Regions from separate parts of the Stenotrophomonas forensis genome, predicted to be linked through region 2. Evidence: predicted binding sites of a transcription regulator. Region 2 holds the regulator's gene; the other holds the start of a gene.
The links. Region 2 encodes FliA, which starts transcription of late flagellar genes. Its sites were predicted from a motif close to TAAAGTTTNNCNNNCNNNGGCCGATAA; they were not measured.
Positions count from the first base shown of each region.

Region 1: a site for FliA is predicted at 13,746-13,772, ahead of K5L94_RS06540 (methyl-accepting chemotaxis protein). Genes of this name have one in related genera too.

Region 1 is NZ_CP082270.1:1,384,412-1,400,168, reverse strand. It holds gene K5L94_RS06605 (GNAT family N-acetyltransferase) at 1-523, shown strand, start outside; gene K5L94_RS06600 (arginase family protein) at 527-1,411, shown strand; gene K5L94_RS06595 (bleomycin resistance protein) at 1,554-1,913, shown strand; gene K5L94_RS06590 (ParD-like family protein) at 1,982-2,194, shown strand; gene map (type I methionyl aminopeptidase) at 2,202-2,984, shown strand; gene K5L94_RS06580 (LysE/ArgO family amino acid transporter) at 2,981-3,595, opposite strand; gene K5L94_RS06575 (LysR family transcriptional regulator ArgP) at 3,701-4,594, shown strand; gene K5L94_RS06570 (TolC family protein) at 4,673-6,079, shown strand; gene K5L94_RS06565 (HlyD family secretion protein) at 6,072-7,085, shown strand; gene K5L94_RS06560 (ABC transporter permease) at 7,070-8,257, shown strand; gene K5L94_RS06555 (ABC transporter permease) at 8,254-9,381, shown strand; gene K5L94_RS06550 (hypothetical protein) at 9,427-10,803, opposite strand; gene K5L94_RS06545 (glycine zipper 2TM domain-containing protein) at 10,957-11,325, opposite strand; gene K5L94_RS06540 (methyl-accepting chemotaxis protein) at 11,492-13,714, opposite strand; gene K5L94_RS06535 (barstar family protein) at 14,019-14,411, shown strand; gene K5L94_RS06530 (glycosyltransferase family protein) at 14,442-15,434, opposite strand; gene K5L94_RS06525 (O-antigen ligase family protein) at 15,434-15,757, opposite strand, start outside.
Region 2 is NZ_CP082270.1:2,317,398-2,333,154, forward strand. It holds gene K5L94_RS10910 (flagellar brake protein) at 156-929, opposite strand; gene K5L94_RS10915 (methyl-accepting chemotaxis protein) at 1,133-3,382, opposite strand; gene K5L94_RS10920 (chemotaxis protein CheA) at 3,722-5,710, opposite strand; gene K5L94_RS10925 (response regulator) at 5,756-6,121, opposite strand; gene K5L94_RS10930 (STAS domain-containing protein) at 6,118-6,426, opposite strand; gene K5L94_RS10935 (chemotaxis protein CheW) at 6,508-7,725, opposite strand; gene K5L94_RS10940 (ParA family protein) at 7,722-8,504, opposite strand; gene motD (flagellar motor protein MotD) at 8,509-9,525, opposite strand; gene K5L94_RS10950 (flagellar motor protein) at 9,527-10,267, opposite strand; gene K5L94_RS10955 (chemotaxis protein CheA) at 10,369-12,195, opposite strand; gene K5L94_RS10960 (protein phosphatase CheZ) at 12,198-12,803, opposite strand; gene cheY (chemotaxis response regulator CheY) at 12,803-13,195, opposite strand; gene K5L94_RS10970 (RNA polymerase sigma factor FliA) at 13,253-13,996, opposite strand; gene K5L94_RS10975 (MinD/ParA family ATP-binding protein) at 13,993-14,880, opposite strand; gene flhF (flagellar biosynthesis GTPase FlhF) at 14,867-15,757, opposite strand, start outside.

The DNA.
Region 1 (15,757 bases), 930 kb from region 2:
GCTGCGCTCGCGTGATGACCTGCAGATCGACTGCATCGCCAGCGGTGATCCGGCGCTGGCGGACCCGCAGCTGCAGGCCGAACTGTATGCCCTTTACCTGGGCGTATATGCGCAGAGCGCGGTGCATTTCGACCAGCTCGACCTGCCCTACTTCCAGCACCTGCTGGCCGACAGCCAGGGCCAGGGGCGGATGTTCCTGTACCGCCACCAGGGCCAGCTGATCGGCTGGAACCTGTGCTACGTGCACGCCGGCAAGCTGGTGGACAAGTACATCGGCCTGGCCTACCCGCAGTCGCGCGAGCACAACCTGTACGCGGTCAGCTGGATGCACAACCTCGAATACGCGCTGCAGCACGGCCTGAGCCATTACGTGGCCGGCTGGACCGACTCGCGGATCAAGGCCGAACTGGGTGCGAGCTTCACTTCCACCCGGCATGCGATCCACGCGCGCTCACCGCTGCTGCGCGCCGCCCTGCGCAGGCTGGCGCCGCATCTGCAGGGCGAGCCTGATGGAGGCGGTTGAACGATGCCGTTGCGTTCCCCGCTGATCCTGGACCTGGATGGTGGCGTGCTGCCGCTGCCCCAGGCGCAGACCCTGGCCCTGCCGCAGTGGCACGATCCGCTGCGCTTCGCCTGCAGCAATGCCACGCTGGACCGCTTCGCCGCTGACGTGCTGGCCCCGCTGCCGGCCCAGCTCGGCACGGTCATGCTTGGCAGTGGCGATTTCCACCACCTCAGCCTGCCGCTGCTGCGGCGCATGCGCGCGCAGGCACCGTTCCAGCTGGTGGTACTGGACAACCACCCCGACAACATGCGCTTCCCGTTCGGCATGCATTGCGGATCGTGGGTGAACGCCGCCAGCAAGCTGCCGCAGATCTCGCATATCCATGTGCTGGGCATCACCTCCAGCGACATCGGCCTTGGCCATGCCTGGGAGAACCATTGGCGCCCCCTGCTGGGCGGTCGCCTCACGTACTGGTGCATGGACGTGGACGTGGGCTGGGGCCATCGCCTGGGCATGGGCCGCGCCTTCCGCCGTTTCGAACATCCCGAGGCACTGGTCGCTGCGTTCGCTGCCGAGCAGGCCAAGTCGCCGCAACCGACCTACCTGTCCATCGACAAGGATGTGTTCGCCGAGGACGTGGCCCGCAGCAACTGGGATCAGGGCCGTTTCCAGCTGGAAGACGCGCTGGTGGTGATCGAGGCGCTGCGCGCCGGCGGACTGGTCGGCAGTGACATCACCGGCGAAGTGTCGCTGGCCAACTACCGCAGCCGGTTCAAGCGCTGGCTGTCGTCGCTGGATGGCCAGCCCGACATCCCTGCCGACGATCTTCCCGTATGGCAGGCGCGCCACCAGCAGGTGAACCGCGAACTGCTGGCGGCGATGGCTACGGTGCCGACGGTCTGCTGACCGCTTGCGGTCGCGTCGGCTGCCGGCCGGCGTGGCTTCGGTAGTGCCGGCCGCTGGCCGGCAGCCTCATCGTTCCCGGGCTCAAAAGGATGCCGGCCAGCGGCCGGCACTACACTGGACGCCTACCCCCGGAGACGCCGCCATGCCCCAGACCGTCATCCCGCAGCTGCGCATGCGCCATGCCGACACCTCCCTGCCGTTCTACGTGCAGGGCCTGGGCTTCGTGGTCGACTGGGAACACCGCTTCGAACCCGGCTTCCCGCTGTTCGCCCAGCTCACCCGCGACGGCCAGACCCTCTTCCTCACCGAACACACCGGTGATTGCGAGGTCGGCGGCGCGGTGTACTTCATCGTCGAGGATGTCGATGCGCTGCACCGTGCCTTCAGCGCCGCGAACGTGCCGATCGAGCAGCCGCCGCATGACACCGAATGGGGCAGCCGCGAGATGCTGCTGCGTGATCCCGACGGCAACCGCCTGCGCTTCGCCACCCACGCAGACTGAACCCCAGCGGCTTGAGCCGAATATACGAAACATATATGCTTCGTATATCCACTACCCCAGGACCGCCGATGGGCATCGTCAACATCGATGACACCCTGCACGACCAGCTGCGCCGTGCCTGTACCGTCTCCAGCCGCTCGATCAACGCCCAGGCCAACTTCTGGATCCGGGTCGGCATGCTGTGCGAGATGAATCCCACGCTGAGCTTCCAGGACATCGTCGCCAGCGAACTGCGCGCGGCCGGCGTGCAGCCACAGGCGCTGGCGCCCGGGCGGGCCTGACATGGCGATGATCAAGCAGCCGCACGAAATCGCGCTGATGGCCGAATCCGGGCGCCTGCTGGCGCAGGTGTTCGCCGCGCTCGACCGGCTGCCGCTGCAGGGCCGCAGCACCATGGAAATCAACGATTTCGTCGAGCGCATGATCGTCGATGAACTGCAGGCAAGGCCGGCCAGCAAGGGCCAGTACGGTTTCCCGTATGTGCTCAACACCTCGATCGACAACGTGATCTGCCACGGCGTGCCCAGCACCACCGACGTGCTGCGCAACGGCCAGATCGTCAACCTCGACATCACCCTGGAGAAGAACGGCTACATCGCCGACTCCAGCACCACCTACCTGGTCGGTGAGGTCGACTATGCCGCGCGCCGGCTGGTGCAGACCACCTACCAGGCGATGTGGAAAGGCATCGCCACGGTGCGCCCCGGCGCGCGCCTGGGCGACATCGGCCACGCCATCGCCCGCCACGCGCGCAGCCATGGCTACAGCGTGGTGAAGGAATACTGCGGCCACGGCATCGGCCAGGAGATGCACGAGGAACCGCAGATCCTGCACTACGGTCATCCGAACACCGGCATGACACTGGAAGAAGGCATGGTGTTCACCATCGAACCGATGCTCAACCAGGGCAAGCCGGCCATCCGCCAGCAACCGGACGAATGGCCGGTGTATACGCGCGACGGCAAGCTGTCGGCGCAGTTCGAACACACCGTGGCGGTCACCGCCAGTGGCGTGCGCGTGCTCACCCTGCGCCCCGGCGAAGCGCCATTGTGTGCGGTGGATGCGGCCTAGAGCGGGCGCAACAGCAGCAGCGTGGCGAGGCAGAACATGAAGACCGCCACCCCTGCGTCCAGCACGCGCCACGCAGCCGGCCTGCGGAACACCGGCTGCAACAGGCGCGCGCCATAGCCCAACGTGCAGAACCAGGCCACGCTGGCCACGCAGGCTCCGGCGGCGAAGGCCCAGCGCAGATCGCCGGGGTAACGCGTGGACAAGCTGCCGAGCAGCACCACCGTATCCAGATAGACGTGCGGATTGAGCAGCGTGAACGCCAGGCAGGTCAACAGTACCTGGCGCCCGCTGCCACCCTGCGTCTCGGCGGCGGCCAAGGCACTGCCACCGTGCCAGGCGCGCAATCCGGCCTGCAGTCCATACCAGAGCAGGAACGCCGCACCGCCGAAGCGCAGCACCTGCAGCAGCAACGGCCACTGCTGCACCAACGCCCCCATGCCGCCAACGCCGGCCAGGATCAGCGCGATATCAGCGCCGGCACAGGCCAGCACCACCGTTCCGACATGGCGACGTTGCAGCCCCTGGCGCAGGACGAAGGCATTCTGCGCACCGATGGCGATGATCAGGCCGGCACCTGCGAACAGGCCGGCGGTGGTAGCGGCGATCCACATCAGGAAGGCCCAGGCAGCGAAGGGACGCGCAGGGTGCGGCCATTGCCGCGTTAAGACAATCTGATTTTTCTTTATCCTGTGCAGAAAAACTGAAGGGGCGCCTGCATGGATCTGGTACATCCGCAACTGGCCGCGTTTGCCGCGGTGCTGGAGGAAGGCAGCTTCGAGGCTGCGGCACGCCGCCTGTCGATCAGCCCCTCGGCGCTGTCGCAGCGGATCAAGGCCCTGGAGGACCGGCTCGGCCAGGTACTGCTGGTCCGCCAGGCGCCGTGCCGCCCCACCGCGGCCGGGGAGGCCCTTCTGCGCCGGGTTCGCCCGATGCAGGCACTGGAGGCCGAGGCCTTGGCCGAACTGCTGCCCGAGCGTGGCAGCGACGCTGCGCGCACGCCGATCCCCTTGGCGGTCAACGACGACTCGCTCGATACCTGGTTCGTGCCGGCCATCGCCGAACTGCACCAGCGCCACGGCTACCTGTTCGACCTGCGCATGGATGACCAGGACCACACCCTGCAGCTGCTGCGCGATGGCAGCGTGCTCGGCGCGGTCACCGCCGAAGGCCAACCGGTGAAAGGCTGCAACGTGCATCCGCTCGGCGCCATGCGCTACCACGCCATCGCCTCGCCCGGCTTCGCCCGCCAGTACTTCAGCGATGGCATGCAGGCCGCCGCCTTGGCACGCGCACCGATGCTGGTGTTCAACCGCAAGGATGAACTGCAATGGCGCTTCGTGCGGCGGCTGACCCGCGCGCGCCTGCAGCCGCCGCTACACTACCTGCCCTCCTCCACCGGTTTCGTCGAAGCCGCAGCGTGCGGACTGGGCTGGGGCATGGCTCCGGAAACCCTGGTCGCGCCCGCCGTGCATGCCGGCCGCGTGGTGGTACTGGAACCCCGCCGCTGGCTGGATGTGCCGCTGTACTGGCAGCATGCCGCCGTGCGCTCAAGCACGTTGCAGCACATCACCCAGGCGCTGCGCAGCGCGGCCAGCGGCACCCTTCGCTGAGGACCACACGATGACCGCAGACCCGGGCTTCACACCGCGCGCACTACCGTTTGCGCACTTCTTCACCATTGGGACGGCATGGGCGTGATCGGCCGACGTACAAGGATGCTCCGCGCAAAGGCCGCGCTGGCGCTGACGCTGGCAACCTGCCTGCCCATCACTGCGTCGGCGCAGTCCATCACCGACGCACCGGCTTTGGACTGGGAACAGGCACGGCAGCGCCTGGAACAGGTCTCCGATGCGCTGGCCGCCGCCGACGCCGCCGTGCGCAACAAGCAGGACCTGCAGGACGCCACCCGCCTGCTGCGCCTGCCGGAGATCACCGGCGAAGTGCGCCGCCTGCAGTTCCAGAAGACCCTGACCCTGCCGCTGGGTTCACTGGCGCCGGTGGCCGAAGCCTTCGGCATCGACTCGCCGCTGTCGTTCACCGAACGCGACTGGCGCACCCGCCCGGTGGTGACTGCGGTGCTGCCGCTGTACACCGGCGGGGTGATCCCTGCTGCACAGCGCGCCGCCAGCGCCGCCCATGAACAGGCCAGCGCCGAGCGCGAGGCGCAACGCCAGTCACTGACCGTGCAGCTGGCACAGGCCTATTTCGGCCAGCGCCTGGCCGAACAGGCCGTGGAGGTGCGCCGCGATGTGCGCGATGGCCTCAACCGCCACTTGTCCGACGCCGAGAAACTGGAGCGCGAGGGCTTCGCCACCCGCGCCCAGCGCCTGCAGGCCACCGTGGCCCGCGACAAAGCCGAGCGCGAGTACCAGAAGACGGTGAACGACCTGGCCACCTTGAAGGCCGCGCTGTCCACCCTGCTGCGCAGCGGCGGTGAGGTGCAGCCGGTATCACCGCTGTTCGTGCAGCGCGCGCCGCTGGAGCCGGTCGCCCGCTTCGAACGCACCGCGCAGGCCCGCCAGCCGCAGATCGCGCGCCTGCGGGCGATGGTGGCGCAGGCCGAACAGGGTGTGCGCGTGCAGCAGGCCAAGCTAAAGCCGCAGATCTTCGCCTTCGGCCAGTACGACTTCCGCCGCCGCGACGAAATGCTGACCGATCCGGACTGGGCCTTCGGCATCGGACTGAAGTACACCTTCCTGTCGCCGAACTCGCGGCCGGCGCAGATCAGCGCCGCGCGTGCGCAGCAGGAGCAGGCCGAAGCGGGCCTGCGCGAAGCCGAGAACCAGGTTGCACTAGGCGTGCGCAAGGCCTGGAACGAACTGGAGACCGCCCGCCAGCAGTTCGTGCTGCTCGACAGCAGCATTGCCCAGGCACAGGAAAACCTGCGCCTGCAGGAGCTGGCGTTCCGCGAAGGCCAGGCCACCTCGCTGGATGTGATCGACGCGCGGCTCGGCCTCGGCGGTGCCCGCGTCGAGCGCGCACAGGCCGCCTACCAATACGATGTTGCACTGGCACAGCTGCTGGAGGTCAGTGGACAGATGGACCGTTTCGAAGAGTTCCGGCGGCGTGCGGACGAGGTGATCGACCATGAGTGATGTGCTGCACGACGATGCGACGACGCCCCCCGGAAAGCGCCGGCTGGGACCCATCCTGATAGGGGTGCTGCTGGTGGTGGTGGTGCTGGGCCTGTGGCTGGCCTGGCGCAGCCCGGCCGACCAGATCCAGGGCATGGCCGATGCGGACACGATCAACGTGGCCGCCAAGATCACCGCGCGCGTGGCCGAACTGAAGGTGCGCGAAGGCGACCGCGTGCAGTCCGGGCAGGTGCTGTTCCTGCTCGACAGCCCCGAGGTGGCCGCCAAGGAACAGCAGGCACACGGCGCCCTGGCCGCCGCGCAGGCGGTGGCCGACAAGGCCGATGAAGGCGCGCGCAGCGAGGACATCCGCGCCGCCGAAGCCAACTGGAAGCGCGCCGAAGCCGGTGCGACGCTGGCCGAGGCCACCTACCAGCGCGTGCAGAACCTGTTCAACGAAGGGGTGATGACCCGGCAGAAGCGCGATGAAGCACATGCCCAGGCCACCAGCTCGCGCGAACTGGCGCGTGCCGCGCGCGCGCAGTACGACATGGCGCTGTCTGGCGCACGCGAGCAGGACAAGCGCGCCGCGCAGGGCCAGGTGCAGCAGGCGCAGGGCGCGGTGGCCGAAGTCAACGCCGCGCGCGCCGAAGTGGAAGGGCGCGCCCCGGTCGCGGGCGAGATCAACAAGCGCATGGCCGACCCGGGTGAACTGGTGCCGGCCGGCTATCCGGTGTTCACCCTGGTCGACATCGACCGCATGTGGGTGGCGATGAACCTGCGCGAATCGCAGATGCAGGGCCTGAAGGTCGGCAGCAAGCTGCGTGGCAGCGTGCCGGCGCTCGGCCAGGACGGCGAGTTCGAGGTCTACTTCATCAACCCCGCTGGCGATTACGCAACCTGGCGTACCACCCGCCAGTCGTCCGGCTACGACGTCCGCAGCTTCGAGGTGCGGGTGCGCCCGGTACGCCGCATCGAGGGCTTCCGCCCCGGCATGAGCGTGCTGTTCGCATGGCCCCAGCACTGAGCCCTGATGGCGGCGGCTTCGCCGCTTCCTGGCGGCGCGAGCTGCGGTCGTTGCGCGGCAACCGTGCCGACCTGATGCTGGTCACCGTGCTGCCGCTGCTGATGCTGGTGGTGATGGCATGGATGTTCACCCCCTCGGTGATGCGCGACATCCCGATCGCCGTGGTCGACCTCGACCACAGCAGTGACAGCCGCCTGCTGCTGCGCATGCTCGATGACAGCCCGGGCGTGCGCATCGCCAGCCAGCCAGCCGACATCGAGGACGCACGTTCGCAGCTGCGTCGCCTGGACGTGTTCGCGATCGTGCTGGTGCCGCGCGACGTTACCCGGCAAGCGCTGCGCGGGCGCCAGGGCACGGTGTTCGCCTATTACAACGCCACCTACATGACCACAGGCCAGTCCGCCGCGCGTGATATCGGCGATGCGGTCTCGGCCTGGAACGCACGCCTGCTGCGCGAGCGCATCGGCCTGCAGGTCGGCCCGGGCAAGCTGCGTGCGGCACCGATCGCGGTGCAGTCGGACATCCTCTACAACCCGGCACGCAGCTACGAGCTGTTCCTGCTGCCGCTGATCTTCCCGGCGGTGCTGTCGCTGGTGCTCGCGCTTGCCGTAGCCGGCAGCCTTGGCCGCGAGATCCGCGATGGCACCCTGCCCGACTGGCTGCGCCGCACGCCGTGGGCCGCCATCGCCGGCAAGGCTGCACCGTACATCCTGCTGTTCTCGCTGTACGGTGCGCTCGGGCTCGGCTACCTGGCCTGGCTGCGCGGTGATGGCGTGGCCGGCAGCGTGCTCCTGCTGCTGCTCGCACAGCCGCTGTTCTACCTGGCCACGGCCGCCTACGCGTTGTTCTTCGTCGGCGTCACCCGCGACATGGGCACCGCGCTGTCCGCAGTCGGCCTCAGCATCGGCACCGCATTGGCGTTCTCCAGCGCCACCTTCCCGGTGCTGGACGGCCCCCTGTTCACCCGCATCTGGCATCAGCTGCTGCCGCTCAGTGCCTACATCAAGCTGCAGACCCAGCAACAGTTCATCGGTTCACCGCTGCTGGTTTCGCTGTGGCCGTTGGCCACGCTGCTGCTGATGTCGGTGGTGGCCGGCGGCATCGGTGGCCTGCGCCTGATCGCCTTCGCGCGTACGCCTGACGCTGCGCAGCCGGCGAGGGCCGACGCATGAGCACGCTCTGGCGCAGCCTGCGGCAGACCCTGATGGCGGTGCTGTGCGACCGCTATGCGATCGTGGTGATGGTCGGCGCGGTGATCCTGTATTCGTTCTTCTACCCGGCGGCGTACCGCCACCAGGTGGCCGGCAACCTGCCGGTGCTGGTGGTGGACGAAGACCACAGCGCCACCAGCCGCGAACTGCTGCGAAAGCTGGACGCGCTGCGGGTCGCACGCGTGGTCGGGCAACCGGCCGACATCGACAGTGCGCGCCAGCAGCTGGAAGCCGGCCATGCCGAAGGCATCGTGCTGATTCCGGCCAACCTGGAGCGCGACATCCTGCGCGGCCACCCGGCCAAGCTGGTGCTGCTCGGCAACGGCGCCTACCTGGGCCGCGCCAGCTGGGTGCTGGGCAGCGTGGCCGATGCACTGGGCGCGTTCGGGCGCGACGCGGCGGTCGGGCAGGCGGCCTTCATGGGCGCACCGCAGGCACCGCCGGTCACCCTGGTGCAGCGCCCGCTGTACAACACCCAGGAAGGCTACGGCAGCGCCATCGTCCCCGGCGTGGCCGAACTGATCGTGCACCAGACCCTGCTGATGGGCATCGGCGTACTGCTGGGTGGCCGTCGTCTCGCGCTCGGCCGGCGCCTGCGCTTCGATCTGCCGACCCTGGGCGGCATGGTACTGGGCTTCGGCCTGATCGGCCTGTTCGGCCTGTTCTACTACGCCGGTTTCACTGCCTGGGTGCAGGACTATCCACGCGGTGGCAATCCTCTGGGCCAGCTGCTGGGCGGCACCCTGTTCATCGCCGCGACGGTGGCGTTCGGCCTGTTCGTCGGCAGCTTCTTCCGCACCCGCGAACGTGCGTTCCAGTACATCATCGCCACCTCCATCCCGCTGTTCTTCCTGGCCAACCTGTCCTGGCCGGCAGTGATGACCCCACGCCCGCTGGTGTGGCTGGCGCAGCTGCTGCCAACCACCTCGGGCATCAACCTGATGGTGCGCCTGAACCAGATGGACGCCCGCCTGGCCGAAGTCAGCCACGAACTGATCACCCTCAGCATCCTGCTGCTGCTCTACGGCAGCCTCGCCGCCTGGCGCCTCCTCGCAAAAAAGGGGACGGAGGGGATTAAGTCGTAAGCGGCCGGATTGGCGGATTGCGACTTAATCCCCTCCGTCCCCTTTTCAGGGGTCTGGCGCGTACCAGAACGGGATGCGGTACTCGCGACGTCGCTCCGGGCCGCGTTCGCCACCTTCGGCATTCCAGACCAGATTCAGATCATGCCGACCGGGTACCAACCCCGCCATCGGCAGGTATCCGACCAAGCCGCGCATGTCGACATCACGGCGTTCCATCGGCATGAACTCGTGCAGGTCGACCGGCGCGCCATCCAACTGCACCAGCCACAGCCGCGACAGGCACTCCACCGCCGCACTGGCAGCCTGCGCGCCTACGGCTTCGTTGCGCGCCCCGGGCAGCGCACTGCAATGCTGGCGTGCCAACGGGTTGTCGCGCTGGGGACGATGCGGAATGAACACGCGCAGGCGCGAACCGGTGATCGTGTCGGAGGGAATCATCGGGTACGCCAACAGCTGATCGTGTGCCGAGCGCATCGACTCGTAATGCGCGCTCAACATGCCGTGTTCGACAGCCTCGTCAGTCATCACCTGGTAACGGTTGAACAGCGAAAACTTCACCGAACCCAGTACCTGGACGGCTCCCAGCACCATGGCCACCACCACGGCGAGCAGATAGACCGCCATGAATGAACGCGAGCGCAGGTTGCTCTGCAGGGTCAGCTGCATCGTCTGCATCTGGCGCAGCAGGGGAATCCGCTGCAGGCCCGCCAGGAAGCGCTGCAGCCAGTGCTGCAGGCCCTCATGGGCCTGGTTGCGCCGCTGCCTACGCGCAATGACGCGCTCCAGCAGCGCGGGCACCAGCGCGAGTGCAAGCAAGCCGGTCAGGACGCTAATGACCACGATCATGACAACACGTTCTGAACCGCCGGCAAGCGCACTGATCGCCATCGCCACGCACAGCGTCAGCACGGCCATCACCAGCGTTCCGGCCAGCGTCTGCACGGCCAACAGCGTGGTGGAGAAGAGCATGGTGGCCAAACGATCAGCGCGCTCGATGCTGCCATCCAGGCCACCGTCGCGGGCCTTGAGGAAGGCGCGCGATACCGGGCCCATCTGCGGAAGCCGTTGCCAGTCGATGCCCTTGGGGAAGTGCGATTTCAGCCCGATCAGGCCTATCCAGTAGCCGCGCACGGTCAGGTGCGCGATCAGCGCCACTGCCAACACGTAGCACATGCCCACGCTGATGCTGAAACCAAACCACAGCAGTTGGAAGTAAATGCCTTCGGTATGCAGGCTGCTGCGCGCCCAGGCATCGAACAGATAGCCAGGAACCGCCAACAGTGCAAACGCCAGCAGGCCGGAAATGAACAATTCGAGCTCGTCGGTACGCTCACGCAGTCGGCCGAAGCGCGCTGTCGCTTCCAGTACTGGATCGACCTCGGCAACCGGCGTGTGCGACTCAGTCAGGGGTGATTCGTTCACATTGCGTTCATCCATTGAAGTCGGCGCAGTATAGACACCGCGCTGCAGCCCGCGATACAGGGCCGTTCAACGACGAACGCCGGCACAGGGCCGGCGTTCGAGGACATGCGTACTGCGAAATCCTGTGGAAGGAAGCGCTACCGGTGCAGACAATCAGCGGTAAACACGCTCGCAGCGGCGTTCGACCACGCGATCACCGTTTTTCTGCTGGCTGTTGCCCTGGATCTGCCGGCCCGCGGCGCCACCGGCGACGGCACCGGCGACGGTGGCCAGCTTCTTGCCGTTGCCGCCACCCACCTGGTTGCCGAGCAGGCCACCAATCACCGCACCGGTGGCTGTACCGGCAATACGGTTGGGGTCACGCGAATTGCGTTGCACTTCCACGTTCTTGCAGACCACGCGGCTGCCATCGTTGAACTTGCGCCCTTCATCACGCGGCCCGTAGGTCTGTGCGCCTGCAACCGAACTGGCCGCCAGCAGCGTGCCCAGCACAAGCAGTCGAGTCGAGGTCTTCATGGCCATCTCCTGAGGTCCGGTATGCCGCAAGTGTCCTCCCACGGCTGGCAACCGGAAGTGAAATGGACGTATGCGCGGCGACATCGGCCATCGCCCGTTCAGGAAAAAAATCCGCGCCCATCGCGACCAGCCATCGCGATGGGCGCCGTCTCCCTGCCGGCATGCCGCCCTTCTAGAACTCCTGCCAGCCACCCGCGTTGGCGGCCAGCGTCGAATCGATGCGGGGCGAAAGAACCGTCGGCCTGCGCACCGGAGCCACCGAAGCCGCGACGGCCGCCAACGCAGGCCGTACCACCGCCGCAGCCGTGGCGGCGCCGGTGCGGAACACCGACACCGCTTCAGCCAACAGGTTGGCCTGCTCTTCCATCGAGCGTGCCGCAGCGCTGGCCTCTTCCACCAATGCCGCATTCTGCTGGGTGGTCTCGTCCATCTGCACCACGGCCTGGTTGACCTGCTCGATGCCCGAACTCTGCTCCTGCGAGGCGGCGGAGATATCGGCCATGATGTCGGTCACCCGCTGCACCGAGGCCACGATCTCGCCCATCGTGGTGCCTGCCTGGCGAACCAGTGCCGACCCATCGGCCACCTTGCCGACTGAGTCCTCGATCAGGCCCTTGATCTCCTTGGCGGCACCGGCCGAGCGCTGCGCCAGCGTGCGCACCTCGCTGGCCACCACCGCAAAGCCCCGGCCCTGCTCACCGGCACGCGCCGCTTCCACCGCGGCGTTCAGCGCCAAAATGTTGGTCTGGAATGCGATGCCATCGATCACCGAGATGATCTCGGCAATCTTCTTCGAGGCGGCTTCGATGGCGGACATCGTGGTCACCACCTGGCCGACCACCTCCCCGCCCTGCGAGGCGACACCATGCGCGCCGATGGCAAGCTGGTTGGCCTGCCGTGCGTGTTCGGCATTCTGCTTCACGGTGGAGGTCAGTTCCTCCATCGACGCGGCCGTTTCCTCCAGATTCGCGGCCTGCTGCTCGGTGCGCCGCGACAGGTCGGTGTTGCCCGAGGCAATCTCGCCTGCAGCCAGGTTGATGCTGGATGCACTGGCCTGGATGCGGCCAACGATCTGCTTGAGCTGATCGACGGTGGCATTGCAGTCATCGCGCATGCGGGCGAACACACCATGGAAGTCACCTTGCATGCGTACGGTCAGGTCGCCTCGCGAGATGGCCTGCAACAGGGTCGACACCTGCACCAGGTTCTCATCGGTGGTCTGCATCAGCTGGTTGAGCCCGGCCACCATGTCGCGGAAATCGTAGGCGAAGCGGTCCTCATCGCCGCGCAGGCTGAAATCACCCGCCGCAGCTGCGGTCGCCAGCCGGCGGATCTCGCTGTTGATCGCCGACAGGCTGCTCTTGGTTTCATCCATTGCCTGGGTGATCGCCGCCTTCTCGCCCGGCAACGGGTCCATGTCCACCGACAGGTCACCGCGGGCATAGTGCTTCATCACTTCGATCAGCCGGTTCTGCACCTGCACGTGCGAACCAACCAGCGCATTGGTTTCGTGCACCATCCGCCCGAAGTCGCCGGGGAACGCGCTCTCATCCATGCGGTAGCTGAGGCTGCCGGCGTCATGCTGGCGGGCCAGCTCGCCCTGCGCCGCCATCACCGCCTGTACCTGCATCTGCATGCGTTGCATCGACCTGAGCAGCTGGGTCACCTCATCGTTGCCCGACGCATCGATGACGTTGTCCAGGCGGCCACCGGCGATGCCATCAGCCAGCTTCACCGCCCCCTCCAGCGGACGGGTCAGGCTGCGGGTGATCGCCCAAGCCGCCAGCGAACCCAGTATCAGGCTCAGCACGCCGAACGCGATCGACAAGGTGCCGGTCCAGGCCTCCGTGCTGCGATATTCCTGGCGGCTGCGCTCGGTCAGTGTCTCTTGATGCCGCAGCAGCGTCGAGATGGATTCGTTCCAGGCCGTGGCCAGCCCGTGCTCGGCCAGCAGCTCTTTGGCAGCGCCGTCGAAATCCCCAGCCTTCATGCGCTCGTGCAGATGCTGGGTGGAGGCGTCGGTCGCCTTGCGTGCCGCGTCGATTTTCGCAACCAGCGCATCGCCGGTGGCGTCACGCGGAATCTTGATGTACCTGGCCCAGATGCCGTCGTAGGTCTGCGACAGTTCCTGTGCCTTCTGATAATCCTTGTCGAAATCCTCGCCACGCTTGATCACCATCAGCCGCCGATGCATCAGCACGGCATTGTTGGTATCGAGCATGTCATTCAGCAGCCGCATCTTCACCATGTTGACGTCCACCACTTTCTCGAACTGGGCGGACTTGAGCTGGTTTCCGTACAGCACCAGGCCAACGATGGCCATGATGAACAGCAGCAGCAAACCAAAGCCGGCGCCCAGCCGGGATCCCACTCGGAGGTTGCGTAAGGCGAGCATCTCAATTCCCTTGATCATGGCCGTACGATCGATGGCGGCGCAGGCAAGGGAAACTTTATGGGAGTTTATATTTGGAACGATCCAATAATATTGAACAGGCAGAATGGACCCGCCCCCATACCGCCCCCCCATCGCCCTTTGGCTGACGATGACATGCCAGCGCAGCATTGAAATCACGCCGCATTGACAGTTTCTCCCCGGTATATCCATCCAGCATCCATTGATAATCAGCAGCGGACACCACCGTTCCGGATCGGGCTGCCAGTGCATGCAGCCGTTACCGGCGAACGGCTACAGTTGCGGCATGTCCCTGGTCCTGCACATCGACGGCGCATCCATCAACGACATCGCCAGCCTGTACGCGGAAATCAACCGTGTGTTCATGGCCAGCGAGAACTGGCAGCTGGGAGCAAGCCTGGACGCGCTTGATGACCTGCTGTGGGGTGGCTATGGCGTGCTCGCCGGCCACTCCGCCGCGACCGTCGTCTGGCACGACATCGCGCATAGCCGCAGTGTATTGGGGCGGGACGCCACGCATGCGTGGCTGCGGTCAAAACTCGATCAGCCCGGCACCTTCAATGTCGCGGCCATCAACGAGCAGATCGCGGCGCTGGAGCACCGCCAGGGACAGACGTACTTCGAGATCGTGATGGAGATCTTCGACGGGCATCCGCAGATCACCCTGGTCGCTGCCTGAGCGCGCTGCGGCAACGCCGCGTGCCGGGCTTCAGAATTCCGCCAGGGCCTCACCCAGGCGCAATGGGAACGCAACCTCGCTGGCCAGATGCCATGCGCGTGCATTGGCACCGAGCCGGGTGCATTCGGCCTCATCCATCGCCAGTGCACGCTCGACGGCCTGCTCCAGCGCTGTCTCGTCCACATGCCAGGTCCTGGACAGGTGGCAGGGCGCGCCCTCGTGAGCCGCCACCAGAAGACCGCGGCTCTCATCGATCATCTGGTTCATCGGCGCGCCATCGCAGGTGATCACCACCGCCGCGCAGCTCATCGCTTCGACCAGGTAGTGGCCCCAGCCCTCGGTCTGCGACAGGCACAGGTGGAACACATGCTCGTTCTGCAGGCGCTGCACCTCTTCATCGGGCAGGCGCTCGCGGACGATCCGCAGGTTTGCCGCCCCACCCTCGTCTTCGTCCGAAGGCCCACCACGCAGGACGGTCAGCAGGGGCCATTCCGGGTGCCGCTTCCAGACCTTCACCAGGGTCGCCGTACCCTTCATGCGGCTGCTGCCTGCGGCATGCAGGAAGCTGCGGGGCTTGCGCGGCACCGAAGCGTCGTAGCGGTCGCGGCTGCAGAAGCCCACTTCCAGCGCGCGCATGCCCAGCGCAGTGAAGATGCGCGTGGCGTCCTCGGTCTTGGTCAGCAGGGCATCGAATCGCGGCAGGATGCGGAGGCTGCGCGCAGATACCCATTCCGGATTCGGGATCAGCAGATTGACCTCGGCCAGGCCAAAACTGGCCGGCCGTACGTGCTCCAGCGAGATGTTGATATCGAATCGCGCCGGCTTCCGCCCCAGGCTCAGCCACGACGCCAACAGGCGGCGCAGGCGCAACCGGCGCAGTTTCCACGCCCCGCCATTGCGTACCGCATCGAGGCGGCTGATGGTCACCTCATGCCCGAGCTGTCGCAGCGAGCGCTCGATCACCTGGATGTCATGGCTCAAGCCGCGCTGGTTGTCGGCCGCCAGCAGGTGAACATGCGCCATCAGTGCGAACTCCCGTCCCGGCGCAGGTCGCGGACCGGCAACGCGGTCGCCAGGACGAAGCCCAGCACCAGGTAGAAATAGAACGAATGCGGCATTGCCCGATAGAACACGTTGTCGGTGAACGCCGAGAGCGCGTAGACGATGACCACGGCAAGGCCGGCGGTGGCGACCATCGCCGTGGTTTCATCGGCATGGCCGATCCGCCGCACGAAATGAATACCCGGCAGGATGAAGATCAGCAGCATGATCAGCAACAGCGGCACGCCACCGGTCACTGCCGCTTCCAGGTACTCGTTGTGGGGATGGTTGTAGCGAGAGATCGC
Region 2 (15,757 bases):
TATCGGCCCCGCCGTGGGGGACTTTAGCTGTGGCGCCCTGGGCATCCACGCATGGCGTGGATCTACCGGGGAGCGGTAGTGCCGGCCGCTGGCCGGCAATGGCCGTACCCGCATTGTCGCGAGGTTGCCGGCCAGCGGCCGGCACTACCACGTGACTACATCTCGCCGTTGCGGCGGGCCTTGCGCTGGCGGTCGATACGGAAGATGTAGCGCTGGATGGCGCTGTCGGCCCCGCGCGGCAGGGTGTCGAAGCGCATGCCCACGCGCTTGACCTCGATGCCGTTGGGCTGGCGCTGCGGCAGCAGGTTGCAGACCACCAGTTCGATATCCAGGTCCGGGCCATCAGGCAGTGACAGCTGCGCCGGATAGCGCTTCTGCAGGCCGAACACCGCGCAGTCGTTGGGCACGACCACGGCCAGGCCGCCGCCGCTGATGTCCACCACCCGCATCGACAACGCTTCGGCGCGGGCTTCGCCGGGCGGCAGCAGCAGCTGCGGCGAGTCGGTAACCGGCGTCTCCAGCCGGTACAGCTCGCGTCGCTGCAGGTGCACCAGCTCGTCGGGCAAGGGCGCACGGAACGCAACGTGGCCTTCGTTGTCCACGCGCTGCAGTTCATGCAGACGGAACCGCACCAGCACCCGTTCAAGCTGGGCGAAGCACAGCAGGTGGTCGGCCTGCTCGGCGGCGCGGTTGGACGCTTCCTGCGGGCTGCCATCGAGCAGCAGGTAGTCTTCGTCCTCATCAAGATCAAGCAGCGCCGTCGGGAACGAGCGGTCTCGGCCGTCGATATGCGCATTGATCAGTGATCGCTGGTCGATCAGCGAGCGCAGCAACTGGCGCAGCTGGCGCGGGTTGCGGACCAGGAAACGTTCGTCGGCGGCATCGGCCGCGTGGACATCATGCACTGCAGTGTCGTTGCCGTCGGACATGGAATCTACGGTCAGGGGCGGGCGCCAGCACGCGTTGGCGCGAGGCTCGATGGGGATATCGGCCTCTGCATCGGATTATGAAGTGAGAATTACATCACTTTCCATGCGTGAGGGGTCAGATCCCTTTCCCGGAGGAAAGGAACCTGACCCCAATGTGCCACGCAGGTAGATCCACGCCATGCGTGGATGCTTTCCGCGTGGGGTCAGAACTCCTGCCAGTCGCCGTCGGCGGCCAGTGCCGGCTGGGCGCTCGAGCCGCGCAGCGCACGTGCGGGTGTCGGCCTGTGGGCGGGAGCGGCGGCCGCTACCTGGCGCGGCAGCGGTGCGGTGGCCAGGCGCGGCGCGGTGCCCGGGGTCGCCTGCGATGCCAGCCGGAAGCGGGCCACGGCTTCCCCCAGCTGCACGGCTTGGTCTTCCATCGCGCGGGCGGCGGCGGTGGCTTCTTCCACCAGCGCGGCGTTCTGCTGGGTGGTCTCGTCCATCTGCACCACGGTCTGGTTGACCTGCTCGATGCCGGCCGACTGCTCCTGCGAAGCGGCCGAGATCTCGGCCATGATGTCGGTCACGCGCTGCACCGAGGCGACGATCTCGCCCATGGTGCTGCCGGCCTGGTGCACCAGGCTGGAGCCTTCGGCAACCTTGCCGACCGAGTCGTCGATCAGGCCCTTGATTTCCTTGGCGGCAGCGGCCGAGCGCTGGGCGAGGGTACGCACTTCGCTGGCGACCACGGCGAAGCCACGGCCCTGTTCACCGGCACGGGCCGCTTCCACCGCGGCGTTCAGCGCCAGGATGTTGGTCTGGAACGCGATGCCGTCGATGACGCTGATGATCTCGGCGATTTTCTTCGACGAGGCTTCAATGGCGGACATGGTAGTGACGACCTGGCCGACCACTTCGCCACCCTGCGAGGCGACGCCATGTGCGCCGATGGCGAGCTGGTTGGCCTGGCGGGCATGTTCGGCGTTCTGGCGCACGGTGGAGGTCAGCTCCTCCATCGAGGCGGCGGTTTCTTCCAGGTTGGCGGCCTGCTGTTCGGTGCGGCGCGACAGGTCACTGTTGCCCGAGGCGATCTCACCGGCGGCCAGGGTGATGCTGGAGGCGCTGGCCTGGATCTGGCCGACGATCTGGGTCAGCTGGGCGACGGTGGTGTTGGCGTCGTCGCGCATGCGGGCGAACACGCCGTTGAACTGGCCGTCCATGCGTGCGGTCAGGTCGCCGGCGGCGATCGACTGCAGCAGCTGCGACAGCTGGCCGAGGTTGCCGTCGGCCACCTGCATCATGGTGTTCAGGTGCTCGATCATCAGCTTGAAGTCGTGCTGGAAACGCTGGGCGTCGCCGCGCTGGCTGAAGTCACCGGCGGCGGCGGCCTCGGCCAGCTGCTGGATCTGCGTGTTGATCGCCAGCAGGCTCGCCTTGGCCGCGTCCATCGATTCGTGCAGGATCGCGCGGCTGCCGGGCAGGCGGCGCGCATCCGGGGCCAGATTGCCGATGGCGTACTGGTTGAGTACGTCGATGGCATCGCGGATCGCGTCCAGGTGTTCGAAGATCACCGTGTTGATGCCGCCGGCCAGCTGGCCGTAGACACCCGGGAAGTCTTCCGGGATGCGGTGGCTGATGTCCGGGCCGGCATGCATCTGCGCCATCAGCTGGGTCTGCTCGCTGAAGCGGCGCAGCATGGCGGTCATCTCGGCGGTGGCGGCCAGCATCTTGCCGGCCTCATCCTTGCTGGTGGCCTGGGTGCTGACGCTGAGGTCGCCGCGGGCGACGGCCTGGATCGCGTGCACGGCCTTGCCGAGCGGGCCGGTGACGGCGCGCGAGATCACCGTGGCCAGCGCGGCCGCGACCAGCGACAGCAGCACGATGCAGCCGATGATGGCGATCATGCTGGTGCGGTGGGTGGCGTTGGCGGCAGCGATCTTGGCGTCCATCAGGCCGGCGATGTGGGTGCCGAGCGCCTTCATCGCCGCGAACAGTTCACGGCGCGCCGGGCGCGACTGTTCGTCGGAGATCTGCTGCGCGAGTGCGCCGTCACCTGCAGCTACGGCTTCGCGCATCGCCTTGTTGGCGCCGAAGTAGCGCTCCAGCTGCACGTTGGCGGTCTGGTAGAGCTCGCGCTCCCTGGCCAGCGCCGGCAACGCCGCGTACGCGGCCAGCTCGCCGCGTACGGTCTTGGCGGTGTCGTCCATGCGCTTGTTGTAGTCGGCCACCTTGTCCGGCTGGTCGAGCATGCTCAGCAGCGCCAGTTCGTAGGTGCGGAATTCACCCAGCTGCGAGCGCGCCTCGCCCAGGTGCTGGACCGACGGAATATCGTTGCCGGCCATCTCGCCCAGCTGCGTGTTGGCCTCGCTGAGGCGCAACAGTGCGAAGGCGCCGAGGACCAGGGTCATCAACGTGGTGAGGGTGAACCCCACGGCCAGCTTGCGGGCGATGGGCAGATCTTGGAACCACTTCATGCAGGGTGCTCCAGGTGGGCAGGGTGCCGGCGCAGTCGCGGCGGCTGGGGGTGGTTGCAGAGCAAACGGAGGTGCCCGGTGGGGTTCGGTGACGGCCGTCATTGCGGGATAACGGCGCGGGCTGCGCGGACTTTATGGACGCAGATCACATTCGGTTGCGTAGGGGCGCGGGTGCGAAAGTGCTGCTGTGATGGGACTTTCGCTTGGGTGGCGTAGTTGCATGCGAAAGCACGGCGCCGACGGAGTTCACAGAAGGGATCTGACCCCGGGTGGAATGGGGCGCGCAAACAAAAACCGCCGCCCCGAAGGGCGGCGGTTCTGGACAGCCTGCAATGGGAATCAGGCGGCCTGCGGCATCCGCAGCGAGCGCACCAGGCCGCCGATGTCGACGATCAGGGCGACGCGGCCGTCGCCGAGGATGGTGGCACCGGATACCCCGCCGATGCGGCGGTAGTTGTTCTCGATGTTCTTCACCACTACCTGCTGCTGGCCGACCAGCTCGTCCACTTCCAGCGCGATCTTCTGGCCATCGCCCTCGACCACCACCACCAGCGATTCGCTGCCCGGCGCACGGTTGCCGTAGCCGTAGTACTCGCTGAGCGACAGGATCGGCAGGTACTCGCCACGCACGCGCAGCACGCGGCCTTCGCCGGCCATGCTGCGGATGTCCTCGGCCTGCGGCTGCAGGGCTTCCAGCACATAGGCCAGTGGCAGGATCAGGGTTTCACCGGCCACCGCCACGGTCATGCCATCAAGGATGGCCAGGGTCAGCGGCAGGCGGATCAGGGTGCGGGTACCGGCGCCGAGGCTGCTTTCAATCTGCACCTCGCCGCCCAGCGCCTGGATGTTGCGGCGGACCACGTCCATGCCGACGCCACGCCCGGACAGATCGGTCACCGCATCGGCAGTGGAGAAGCCGGGCTGGAAGATCAGGTCCCAGACCTGCGAATCGGTCGGGTTGTCCGGTACGGCCAGGCCACGCTCGTGCGCCTTGGCCAGGATCTTGGCGCGGTCCAGGCCGCGACCATCGTCACTGACTTCGATGACGATGTGGCCGCCCTGGTGCGAAGCGGCCAGGGTGATCGTGCCGGTCTCGTCCTTGCCCGCACCGCGACGCACGTCGGGCATTTCCAGGCCGTGGTCGATCGAGTTGCGTACCAGGTGCACCAGCGGATCGGCGATCTTTTCGATCAGGCCCTTGTCCAGCTCGGTGCCTTCGCCGACGGTGCGCAGGCGCACCTGCTTGCCGAGGCGGCTGGACAGATCGCGGACCAGGCGCGGGAAGCGGCGGAACACCGCGTCGACCGGCAGCATGCGCACGCCGATCACCGCTTCCTGCAGGTCGCGGGTGTTGCGCTCAAGCTGGTCCAGGCCGGCGAACAGGCTCTCGGCAAGAACCGGGTCCAGCGCGTGCGAGACCTGCTTGAGCATGGCCTGGGTGATGACCAGTTCGCCGACCAGGTTGATCAGTGCATCGACCTTGTCGACGCTGACCCGGATCGAGGTTTCGGCTTCCTGGGGTGCGCCGCCGCTGGCCGCGGGCGCGGGTGCGGCAGGTGCCGCAGGAGCCGGTGTGGAAGGGGCTGTTGCGGACGGGGCCTGGGTGGCCAGGCTCGGCGGCGCCGCCGGACGGATGTCCAGTTCGCAGTCGTCCAGCACCCAGGCGAAGGTGTCTTCGATCTTGCTGCGCGGCACCTTGCCGACCAGGCCCAGGTCCCACGCCAGGTGGGCCTCGAGCGGGTCGAGCTGGGCGAAGCCGGGCAGGCGCTCGATGCGCGCGGCGACCTGCAGCGACCCGAGGTGTTCCAGTTCGCGGATGATGCGCAGCGGATCGTTGCCGCTCATGAACAGCGACGGTGCCGGGGTGAAGCCGATCTGCCAGGCTTCCGGCGTGTCGTCCACCTTGGCGGCCGCGGCGGCCGGGGCGCTCGGCGCGGCCTGGCCGGAGAGCACCGCTTCCAGGCGTGCCTTCACCGCGGCGACGGCCGCGGGATCGGCGGCCTGGCCGTGTTCGGCTTCGCGCAACAGGGCGCGCAGCACGTCCACCGAGGACAGCATGGCGTCGACGGCGTGGCCTTCCAGTGCCCGCTTGCCGGCACGCAGCTCATCGAGCAGCGTTTCCAGCACGTGGGTCAGGCCGGCGATCGCATCGAAGCCGAAGGTGCCGGCGCCGCCCTTGATGGAGTGGGCGGCGCGGAACACCGAATTGATGATCTCCGCGTCCTGCTGCCCCGATTCCAGGGCCAGCAGGCCAGCCTCCATCGCGTCGAGGCCTTCGCGGCTCTCCTCGAAGAAGGTGGCGTGGAAGCGTTGCAGGTCCATGCTCATGGCAGTGGTGGTCCGGAAGCGAAGAAGGGGAGCGGTGCCGGGCGATCAGCCCAGCACTTTCTGCACGGTGGCGACCAGCTGTTCCGGATTGAACGGCTTGACCAGCCAGCCGGTGGCACCGGCGGCCTTGCCTTCGGACTTCTTGTCGGCGGCCGACTCGGTGGTCAGCATCAGCAGCGGGGTGAACTTGTAGTCCGGCAGCTGGCGCAGTTCGCGGATCAGCGCGATGCCGTCCATGTTCGGCATGTTGACGTCGGTGACCACCGCATTGAAGCGCTGGCCCTTGGCGCGACCGAGCGCGACCGCGCCGTCTTCAGCTTCTTCGACGGCAAAACCGGCCGAGGTGAGGGCGAAGGAAACCATCTGGCGCATCGACGCCGAATCGTCCACCACCAAGATACGTGCGCTCATGCAGCGTTCTCCACAGATTTCAGGTTGTCATGGGTTGCGTCCAGGCCCAGGGCCTGGGTGACGCCCAGCAGGCGCGCGGCGTCACGGAAGGTTGCAGTGCAACCGTGGAAGCCGGTGCCCAGGCCTGCCTCGCGGCGGGCCTGCACGAACGCACACAGCACCTGTATGGCGGCGGTGTGGATGCGGGCGACCTGGCTTGCATCCAGGGTCAGCTCGCCGGCCTGCGCCACCAGCGGGGCGAGGCGGTTCTTGAGCTCGGTGCTGCTCTCGATGCCGAGATCCTCACCCAGTTCGACAGTGCTCATCGTTGCTCCGGACAAACGGTTCCGTGATCCATAACGGCACCCCGGCGGGGTTCTTTAGAAGAATCGGCGCGATGCGCCGACTCAGCTCAACAGTTGCGTGGCGTCGAGCAGGATCATCGGGCGCTGGCTGACCCGGGCCACGCCGCGGAACAGATCGTTGGAGATCTGGCAGATGCGCGCGGTATCGGGTGGCTCGATCTGCGAGTCGGTGAGGTTGGCGACGTCTTCCACCGCCGACACGCGCAGGCCGATGGTCTCGCCGTCTTCCTCCAGCACCACGATGCGGGTCTGCGCGTCGTCCTCGGCGGCAGCGGCACCGAGGTGCAGGCCGAGGTCCATCACCGGCACCACCTGGCCGCGCAGGTTCATGATGCCGAGCATGGCCGGTGCGGTGCCGCGCAACGGCAGCAGCGGCACCGGCAGCACCACTTCCTGCACCTTCAGCAGCTCCAGCGCATAGGCCTGGGTGCCGCAGCGCAGGCGCAGCCAGCGCGAGGTGCGCTCGCCGGCGCGGCGGTTCTGCGGGTGCGGACTGCTGGCCGGGTGGTGCGCCTGCGCCTGCAGTTCCTGCCAGCTGCTGGGGCGGCTGGCTGCGGGGGCGTCCACGGCGACCCGCGGTGGCGGTACGGCTGCGGTGCGTGCGGTGGGTTCAGCGGCTGCCCGCGGTGCTGCCGGTGGTACCGGCGCCGCAACCACGGCCGGCGCCGGCGTGGCGACGTCCTCGCCACCCGCGGCGGCTTCGAATGCCGCCTGCAGGCCCGGGCTGTCGGTATGGGCGAGGCGATGGCTGTCAGCCGTATCGGTCTCGTAGATCACTTCGTCCGGAAGGTCGTCCCAGGTGGGTTCCGGGCCGGTGCCTGCGGTGGCCGGCGCCGGGGCTGTCTCGTGCAGCACCTCGTCTGGCAGGTCATCCCAGGTCGGCTCGCCTTCAATGGCGGCCGGCGTTGCGGCGGCCTCGAATGCGGCCTCCAGCGCTGCGTCGTCCGCGGCCGGGGCAGCGGCCACGGTGTCGGTTTCGTAGATCACTTCAGCCGGCAGGTCGTCCCAGGTCGGCTCGCGCTCGATCGTCGCCGCCGCCTCGAACGCGGCCTCGAGCGCGGCGTTGTCGGTGCACGGGGCAGTGGTCGCACTTTCGGTTTCGTAGATCACTTCGGCCGGCAGGTCATCCCAGGTCGGCTCGCGCTCGGTGGCCGCTTCGCTCGGCCCAGCGCTTGCTGGCGGCGCAGCGAGTGGCGCGGCGACAATGGCTTCGCCCAGCAGTTCGTCCAGGTAGTCGTCCAGTACGCCGGTGCTGTTCATGCGGCCTGCTCCAGGGCGCGTGCGTCCTCGCCGAGAATCCAGTTCAGGGCGCGGCGATACGCGGCCAGGCCGCGGCCCGGGTAGTCCTCACCGACGCTGGGCAGGGTAAGGCCGGCGGCATTGCTGATGCGGGTGTCGATCGGAATCGCGTCTTCCCATACGCGCGCACCATGACGGTCCTGCATGGTGCGCAGCGACTCGTTGCCGGCGCGGGTACGGCGGTCGAACAGGGTGGGCAGGATCGAGATCGGCAGCGGACGGCGGCGCGAGCGCTCGACCATCTCGCCGGTGCGGACCATGCCATCCAGGCCGTGCAGGGCCAGCGGTTCGGCCTGGGTCGGGATGATCAGGCGATCGGCAGCCGCCAGCGCATTGATCATCAGCAGGCCGAGGGTCGGCGCGCAGTCCAGCAGGATGTAGTCGTGCTGGGCCTGGTGGCGCGCCAGTGCATTCTGCAGGGCCAGTCCGAGGCCGGGCTGGTTGGCGCTGCGACGCTCCAGCGTGGCCAGTGCCGACTGCGCGCAGACGTAGTCCAGGCCGTGGATGCTGCTGGCATGGCACAGGTTGGACAGGTCGGCCGGTGGTGCGCCGAACAGTTCCAGCACGCCGGCCGGCGGCGGATCCACCGGCACGCCGAAGGCGCGGCTGAGCGAGGCATGCGGATCGAGGTCGATCAGCAGCACGCGGTGGCCGAGCGCGGCCAGGCCGCGGCCGAGGGCGAGGGTGGTGGTGGTCTTGCCGACTCCGCCCTTCTGGTTGGCGACTGCCCAGATGCGCATCGGTTTACTCCTTCATTGCCGGGGGAACGGCGGCGCCGACGCGGCTGCCAGCCGGCACCGGCGGCAACTTCACCGGTGCGATGGGGGAGGTGGGGGCGGTAGCCGGAGTTGCGGCGGCTTGTTCGGTGGCGCTGTTGTCGACGGCGCCGGTGGCAGCGTTCAGGCGCTGCCCGAGCGGATCGACCGAGTGCGAGGTGTCTGCCAGGATGATGACCATCACCCGGCGGTTGCGGTTGCGGCCCTGCGCGCTGTCGTTCTCTTCGCGCGGGCGGAACTGGCCGTAGCCGACCATCGCCAGTCGTGACGGCTGCACGCCCTGGTCGGCGAACAGGTGCACCACGCTGGCCGCGCGCCCGGCCGACAGTTCCCAGTTGGACGGGAAGGTGGCGGTGGCGATCGGCACGTTGTCGGTGTGGCCTTCCACGCGCACGCTGTTGGGCACATCGCGCAGCACGTCGGCCAGGCTGGCCAGGGTCTGCCGTGCGTGCACGTCCAGCGCGGCCGAGCCGGTGGGGAACAGGATGTCACTGTTGATCTCGACCTCGATCCACAGTTCGGTGCGGCGCACGCTGATCATGCCGCGGTCGATCAGTGGCGCCAGCGCGGCGGTCAGGCGGTCGGCGATGCTGTTGAGCTGGCGCTCGGCGCGCGCGATCTGTTCCTGGTTGTGCACCGATACCGGCATGCGCATCTGCGAGGCCATCGATGGCAGCAGCGTCGGGTCATGCGACGGGGCGGGTGCGGATGGACCGATCTTGGTGCCGGACTTGATCACCGACGGGCTGTCCCAGCCGCCGCCCTGCACCTGCTTGTTGCCGACCTGCACCGGGTTGATGGTGCGCGGCGCACCGCCGAAGGCATCGGTGAGCGCATCGGCCATGATCCGGTACTTGCCCTCGTTGACCGAGGAAATCGCATACATGACCACGAAGAAGGCGAGCAGCAGCGTCATCAGGTCGGCATAGGGGATCGCCCATGCTTCATGGTTGGCGTGCTCTTCGTGGTGCTTGCGGCGGGCCATGTCAGTGCAGGAAGCCGGAGAGGTTGGTTTCGATGTTGCGCGGGTTCTCGCCCTGTGCGATCGAGATCAGGCCTTCGATGACCATTTCGCGGTCGCGGGTGTTGTGCGAGATCACACTCTTGAGCTTGGCGGCGATCGGCAGGAACAGCAGGTTGGCCGAGGCGATGCCGTAGATGGTGGCGGTGAACGCGGCGGCGATGCCGTGGCCGAGCTTGCTCGGATCGGCCAGGTTCTTCATCACCGCGATCAGGCCCAGCACGGCACCGATGATGCCGAGCGTCGGCGCATAGATGCCCATCGCCTCGAACACCTTGGCGCCGGCCTGGTCCTGGTGTTCCTGGCTGCCCAGTTCGATTTCCAGCATGTGCCGCATCGACTCCGGTTCGACGCCGTCCACCAGCAGCTGCAGGCCCTTGCGCAGGAACGGGTCCTGCTGCGCTTCCACCTGCGATTCCAGGCCCAGCAGGCCCTGGCGGCGGGCGATGTTGCTCCACTCGACGATCTGCTGGATCAGCTCACGGCGGTCGCTGTGCGGCGGGCGCACGACCCAGCGCACGATCTTGAACGCGTGCTTGAACACTGCCGGCGAGGTGTGCAGCAGGATCGCGGCGATGGTGCCGACGATGACGATCACGAACGCCGCAGGCGACCACAACGACGCCAGGCCGGCGCCCTTGAGGATGCTGCCACCGACCAGCGAGGCCAGGGCGAGAAAGAGTCCAATGAGGCTGAGTCTATCCATGGTTCCGGTATCGGCGTGTATGAATGGGACTTGAGACACCGGGAGATCGCGTACAGACGGTAGTCACAGTTTTCGGGCCGCCGGGCAGGGCCCGGCGGGGTTCATCGCAGGCCGTCCACGTCCAGGATCAGCGCCATGCGACCATCGCCGATCAAGGTTGCACCGGCGTAACCGCGCAGCCCGCGCAGGGCTTTGGGCAGCGGCTTGATCACCACTTCCTCGCGCCCGCGCACCTGGTCAACGACCAGGCCGAAGCGGGCCTCGCCGGCCTGCAGCACCACGATGGTCAGCAGGGTCGAGGCGGCTGGCGTCACATCCAGCCACTGGCGCAGATCGACCAGCGGCAGGGTGTGCGAGCGCCGGTCGAGCACGGCACGGCCATCGAACCAGCCCAGCGAGGTGCGCGGCGCATGCAGCACTTCCATCACGCGCGCCAGCGGCAGCGCGTAGACGTCCTCGCCGGCCTGCACCAGCAGGGTCGGCAGGATCGCCAGGGTCAGCGGCACGCGGATCAGGAAGCGGCTGCCACGGCCCAGTTCCGACTGGATCTGGATCTGGCCGCTCAGTTCGCGGATGCGCGACTGCACCACGTCCATGCCGACGCCACGGCCGGAGATATCGGTGACCTGCTGCTTGGTCGAGAAGCCGGGCAGGAACACCAGGTGCAGGCATTCCTCACTGCTCAGGCGGGCGGCGGCTTCCGGATCGATCAGGCCCTTCTCGCGTGCCTTCGCACGCAGCTTTTCCGGGTCGATGCCGGCGCCATCGTCCTGCACTTCGATGCTGACATAGTCGCCTTCCTGCTGGGCCGACAGCCGCACATGGCCCATCCGCGGCTTGCCCTGCGCTTCGCGCAGGTCGGGCATTTCCACGCCGTGGTCGATGGCGTTGCGGACCAGGTGCACCAGCGGGTCGGCCAAGGCCTCGACCAGGTTGCGGTCGAGCTCGGTCTCGGCGCCGATCAGCTCCAGATCCACTTCCTTCTTCAGTGATCGGGCGACGTCGCGGGCCACCTTGGGGAAGCGCGAGAACACTTTGCCGACCGGCTGCATGCGGGTACGCATCACTGCCGACTGCAGGCGCGCGGTGGCGATGTCCAGGGTGGAGACCGCGCGGTCCAGCTCTTCGTCGCGCAGGCGTGCGCGCAGCGTCTTCAGCCGGTTGCGTGACAGCACCAGTTCGCCGATCAGGTTGACGATCGCATCCAGGCGCTTGGTGTCCACGCGCACGGTGTGTTCGGCCTCGGCCAGCGGCTTAGCGGCCGGCTTGGCGGGCGGGGTGGGTGCAGCAGGGCGGGGTGCCGGCGGCGGAGCAATCGGTGCGGCGGCGACCGCTTTGCTGCCGGGGGCCGCACCACCGTGCAGCTGGTCGAGCAGGGCTTCGAACTCGTCCTCGCTGATCAGGCCGTCGTCGGCTTTCTTCGCTGGCGCCACCGCAGTGGGCGCGTTGCCGCCGTGCAGCTGGTCGAGCAGGGCCTCGAATTCGTCTTCGGTGATCAGGTCGCCGCCGCCGGCAGCGGGTGCCGAGGCGGTGGGGGCCGCGGTTCCGCCGCCGTGCATGTCGAATTGTGCGATCAGCTCCGGCGGGGCGTAGCCCGGTTCGGTGCCGGAAGACACTGCATCGAGCATCGACTGCAGGTAATCCAGCGATTGCTGGGCCGCGTCGAAGTGATGGGCCTGCAACACGGCCTGGCCAGCGCGCGCGATGCCGAGGGCTTCTTCGGCAGCGTGGCACAGCTCGACCATGGCGGTGACGCCGAGGAAGCCGGCGCCGCCCTTGAGCGTGTGGTAGCCGCGGAACACCGCATTGAGCTGCTCGCTGTCCTGCGGTGCCTGCTCCAGCGACACCAGCTGTTCGCCCAGCCGATCCAGGATTTCCTGGGCCTCGATGATGAAATCGGCAGTGATGTCGTCGGATACCGCGCTCATGCTTACAGCCCCAGATCCGACAACAGGTCGTCGGCGTCGTTCTGCGAGACCGCGTGGCGGTCCAGTCCCTTCAGTGCCGGCCCGGCCAGTTCCGGGTCGGTGCGATGCTGTTCCGGCGGCAGGCCGAGCGCGCCGAAGCCTTCGTGCACGCGGCGAACGATGCCGACCACGCGACGGATGATCTGCCCGGTCAGGTCCTGGTAGCTCTGGGTCAGGGCGATCTCGGTGAGGTTGTGGCGGATGCGCTCAAGCTGCGCGTCCTGGCCCGGCTGCAGGCCTTCGGCGCGTAGTTGTTCGGTCAGGCTGCGGCATTCCTCGGCCAGGTCGAGGGTGCGGTGCGTGGCCTGTTCGGTCATTGCCACCACGTGGTCCAGGCGCGCGCAGGCGTCATCCAGCTCACCGGCTTCGCTGGGTACGGTCGGCAGTTCACCCAGCGCCTGTCCCAGTTCGCGGGCCAGCCGCGAAAGGCCGCTCATCATCGGCTGCGTGCGCAGCGCGACCAGTCCGTCGATGCGCTGCCGCCAGGCGGCCTCGTCACCGGACTCCAGTGCGTCCAGGGCTTCCTGCAGGCGCAGGGCGAGGGCGTTCTTGTCGACCGTGGTGTCCATCAGGCGCTGGCCGCCAGGCGTTCGAAGATCTTGCCCAGCTTTTCTTCCAGGGTCTGCGCGGTGAACGGCTTGATGATGTAGCCGTTCACGCCGCTCTGGGCGGCTTCGATGATCTGCTCGCGCTTGGCTTCGGCGGTGACCATCAGCACCGGCAGGGTCTTCAGCTTGGCATCGGCACGGATCGCCTTGAGCAGCTCGATGCCGGTCATCACCGGCATGTTCCAGTCGGTGACCACGAAATCGAACGGCTGGCTCTGCAGCAGCGACAGCGCAGCATGCCCGTCCTCGGCTTCGGCGGTATTGGTGAAGCCCAGATCGCCCAGCAGGTTCTTGACGATTCGACGCATGGTCGAGAAGTCGTCGACGATCAGGATGCGCATGTTCTTGTTCAAAGCAGAGTTCCTTTGTTGTTCATTCCGGGCGGCCGGGGGCAGCCGCCTCGGGGATGTTCATTCTTCCAGGCCGGCGTCCGCCGCCTCGAAGATTTTCAGCCGGCCACGCAGCCGCAGCACGGCCTGGCCGTGGATCTGGCAGACCCGCGACTCGCTCACGCCGAGCACCGCGCCGATCTCCTTCAGGTTCAGTTCCTGCTCGTAATAGAGCGAGAGCACCAGCTGTTCGCGCTCGGGCAGATGGCCGATGGCCTTGCCCAGCTCGCGGCCGAACTCGCCGCGCTCCAGCACCTGCTGGGGGGTCGGGCCGCCCTGCGCTACGGTGTCCAGCTCGCCCTGGTCCTCGATGCGCGACTCCAGGCTCAGCACCTGGCCGCGTGCGGCATCTTCCATCAGCCGCAGGTACTCGGGCAGCGGCATCTCCATTGCGGCGGCCACTTCGGTGGCGCTGGCGGCACGGCCACTGCTCTGTTCGAGCCGGCGGATGGTGGCGGCGGCGTCGCGGGCGCGGCGGTGCACCGAGCGCGGCACCCAGTCGCCCCGCCGGATCTCATCGATCATCGAACCGCGGATGCGGATCGAGGCGTAGGTCTCGAACGAGGCGCCCTGGTCGGCGTCGTAGCTGCGCGAGGCCTCGATCAGGCCCATCATGCCGGCCTGGATCAGGTCGTCGACTTCGACGCTGGCCGGCAGGCGCGCGGCAAGGTGGTGGGCGATGCGCCGCACCAGGTCCGAGTGCTGGGCGATCACCTCGTTGGCGGCCGAGCGCTGGACCTCCCGGTACTGGGCTGCGCCTTTCATGCCGCCACCCCACGTTGCTTGAGGATGCGTTCGAGGAAGAACTCGACGCCGCCGCGCGGTTCGGTCGGCGCCTGCCAGCGTGCGGTGCGGCGGGCGATCTCGGTGATCGCCAGCGCCGCCGGGCTGGACGGGTAGGCCTTCACCACCGGCTGCTGGCGCTGCACCGACAGGCGCAGCCAGTCATCCTGCGGCACGCAGCCCAGGTAGTTCAGCGAGACATCGGCGAGGAATTTCTCGCAGACGCGGGTCAGCTTCTCGTACAGCACGCGGCCTTCGTTGGGGTCGCGCACCATGTTGGCCACCACCTGGATGCGGTCCACGCCGCGTTCGCGCGACAGCACCTTGATCAGTGCGTAGGCGTCGGTGATCGAGGCCGGCTCGTCGCAGACCACCACCACGGTGTCCTGCGCGGCCTGGCAGAAGGTCAGCACGCCGTCGGTGATGCCGGCGGCGGTGTCCACCACCATGATGTCCAGCTCGCGTTCCAGTTCGGAGAACACGTTGACCAGGCCGACATGCTCGGCCGGGGCCAGCTCGGCCATGTGGCGGCGGCCGGACGCGGCCGGGACCACCAGCACGCCGTTCGGGCCTTCGACGATGACGTCTTCCAGCGAGCAGCGGCCGGCGACCAGGTCGGCCAGCGTGAAGGTGGGGTTCAGCCCCAGGATCACGTCGATGTTGGCCAGGCCGAGGTCGGCGTCCAGCAGCAGCGTGCGCTTGCCCATGCCGGCCAGTGCCACGGCCAGGTTGGCCGAGACGTTGGTCTTGCCCACGCCGCCCTTGCCGCCGGTGACGGCAATGGTGCGCACAGGGCCGAGCGGCTCGCTGCGGGTGGCCGACAGCGGGAAGGTCTTGGTCAGCTTGGCGTACTCACGCGACGGCATGGTTCAACTCCGGGTTGCAGGGCATATCGGCCGCTCGGCGCAAATCTTCAAGGCGAAGTACAAGATTGGCTGCGCTGGCCCGGTGCAGGTCCTCCGGAACGTCCTGGCCATCGGTCACCCAGGTGATCGGCAGGGCGTGGTCGACGGCCACCGACAGGGCGTTGCCGAAGCGGCCGGTCTCGTCCAGCTTGCTCAGTACCAGCCCCTGCAGGTTGGCGGCGCCGAAGCGCCGGACCACCTCGTCCATGTCGCCGAAGCTGGTGTTGGCTGGCAGCACCAGCAGGGTGCGGACCTGGCGGGCGGCGCGCAGCCACTGCAGCTGGGCGGCCAGTGCACGGTCGCGCGGGCCCAGGCCTGCGGTGTCGATCAGCACCAGCTTGTAGTCCTTCAGGCGTTCCAGCAGCTGGTCCAGGTCGGTGCCGCTGTTGGCCTCGTGCACGGCGATGCCGAGCTGGCGGCCGTAGCCGTACAACTGCTCGCGGGCGCCGATGCGGGTGGTGTCGGTGGTCACCAGGGCGACGTCACGCGGGGCGTGCTTCTCGGCGAAGCGCGAGGCGAGCTTGGCGATGGTGGTGGTCTTGCCGGCGCCGGTCGGGCCGACCAGGGCGATCACGCCGCCTTCTTCCAGCGGGTCGACCGGAGCGATCGGCAGCTTGCGCGAGATCAGCCCCAGCATCAGGCCGCGGCCACGGTGCGCTTCGGTCTCCAGCGGGATCTGCATGGCCACGTCGCGGGCCAGGCCGGCGTCGAAGCCGTATTCGTCCATCAGGTCCAGCGCGGTGGCACGTACCGGGCAGCCGCGCAGGCGCTCGTCGGTGAAGCGGTTCATCTCGCGCTCGATCACCTGGCGCATGCCGGCCACTTCCTGGCGCAGCTG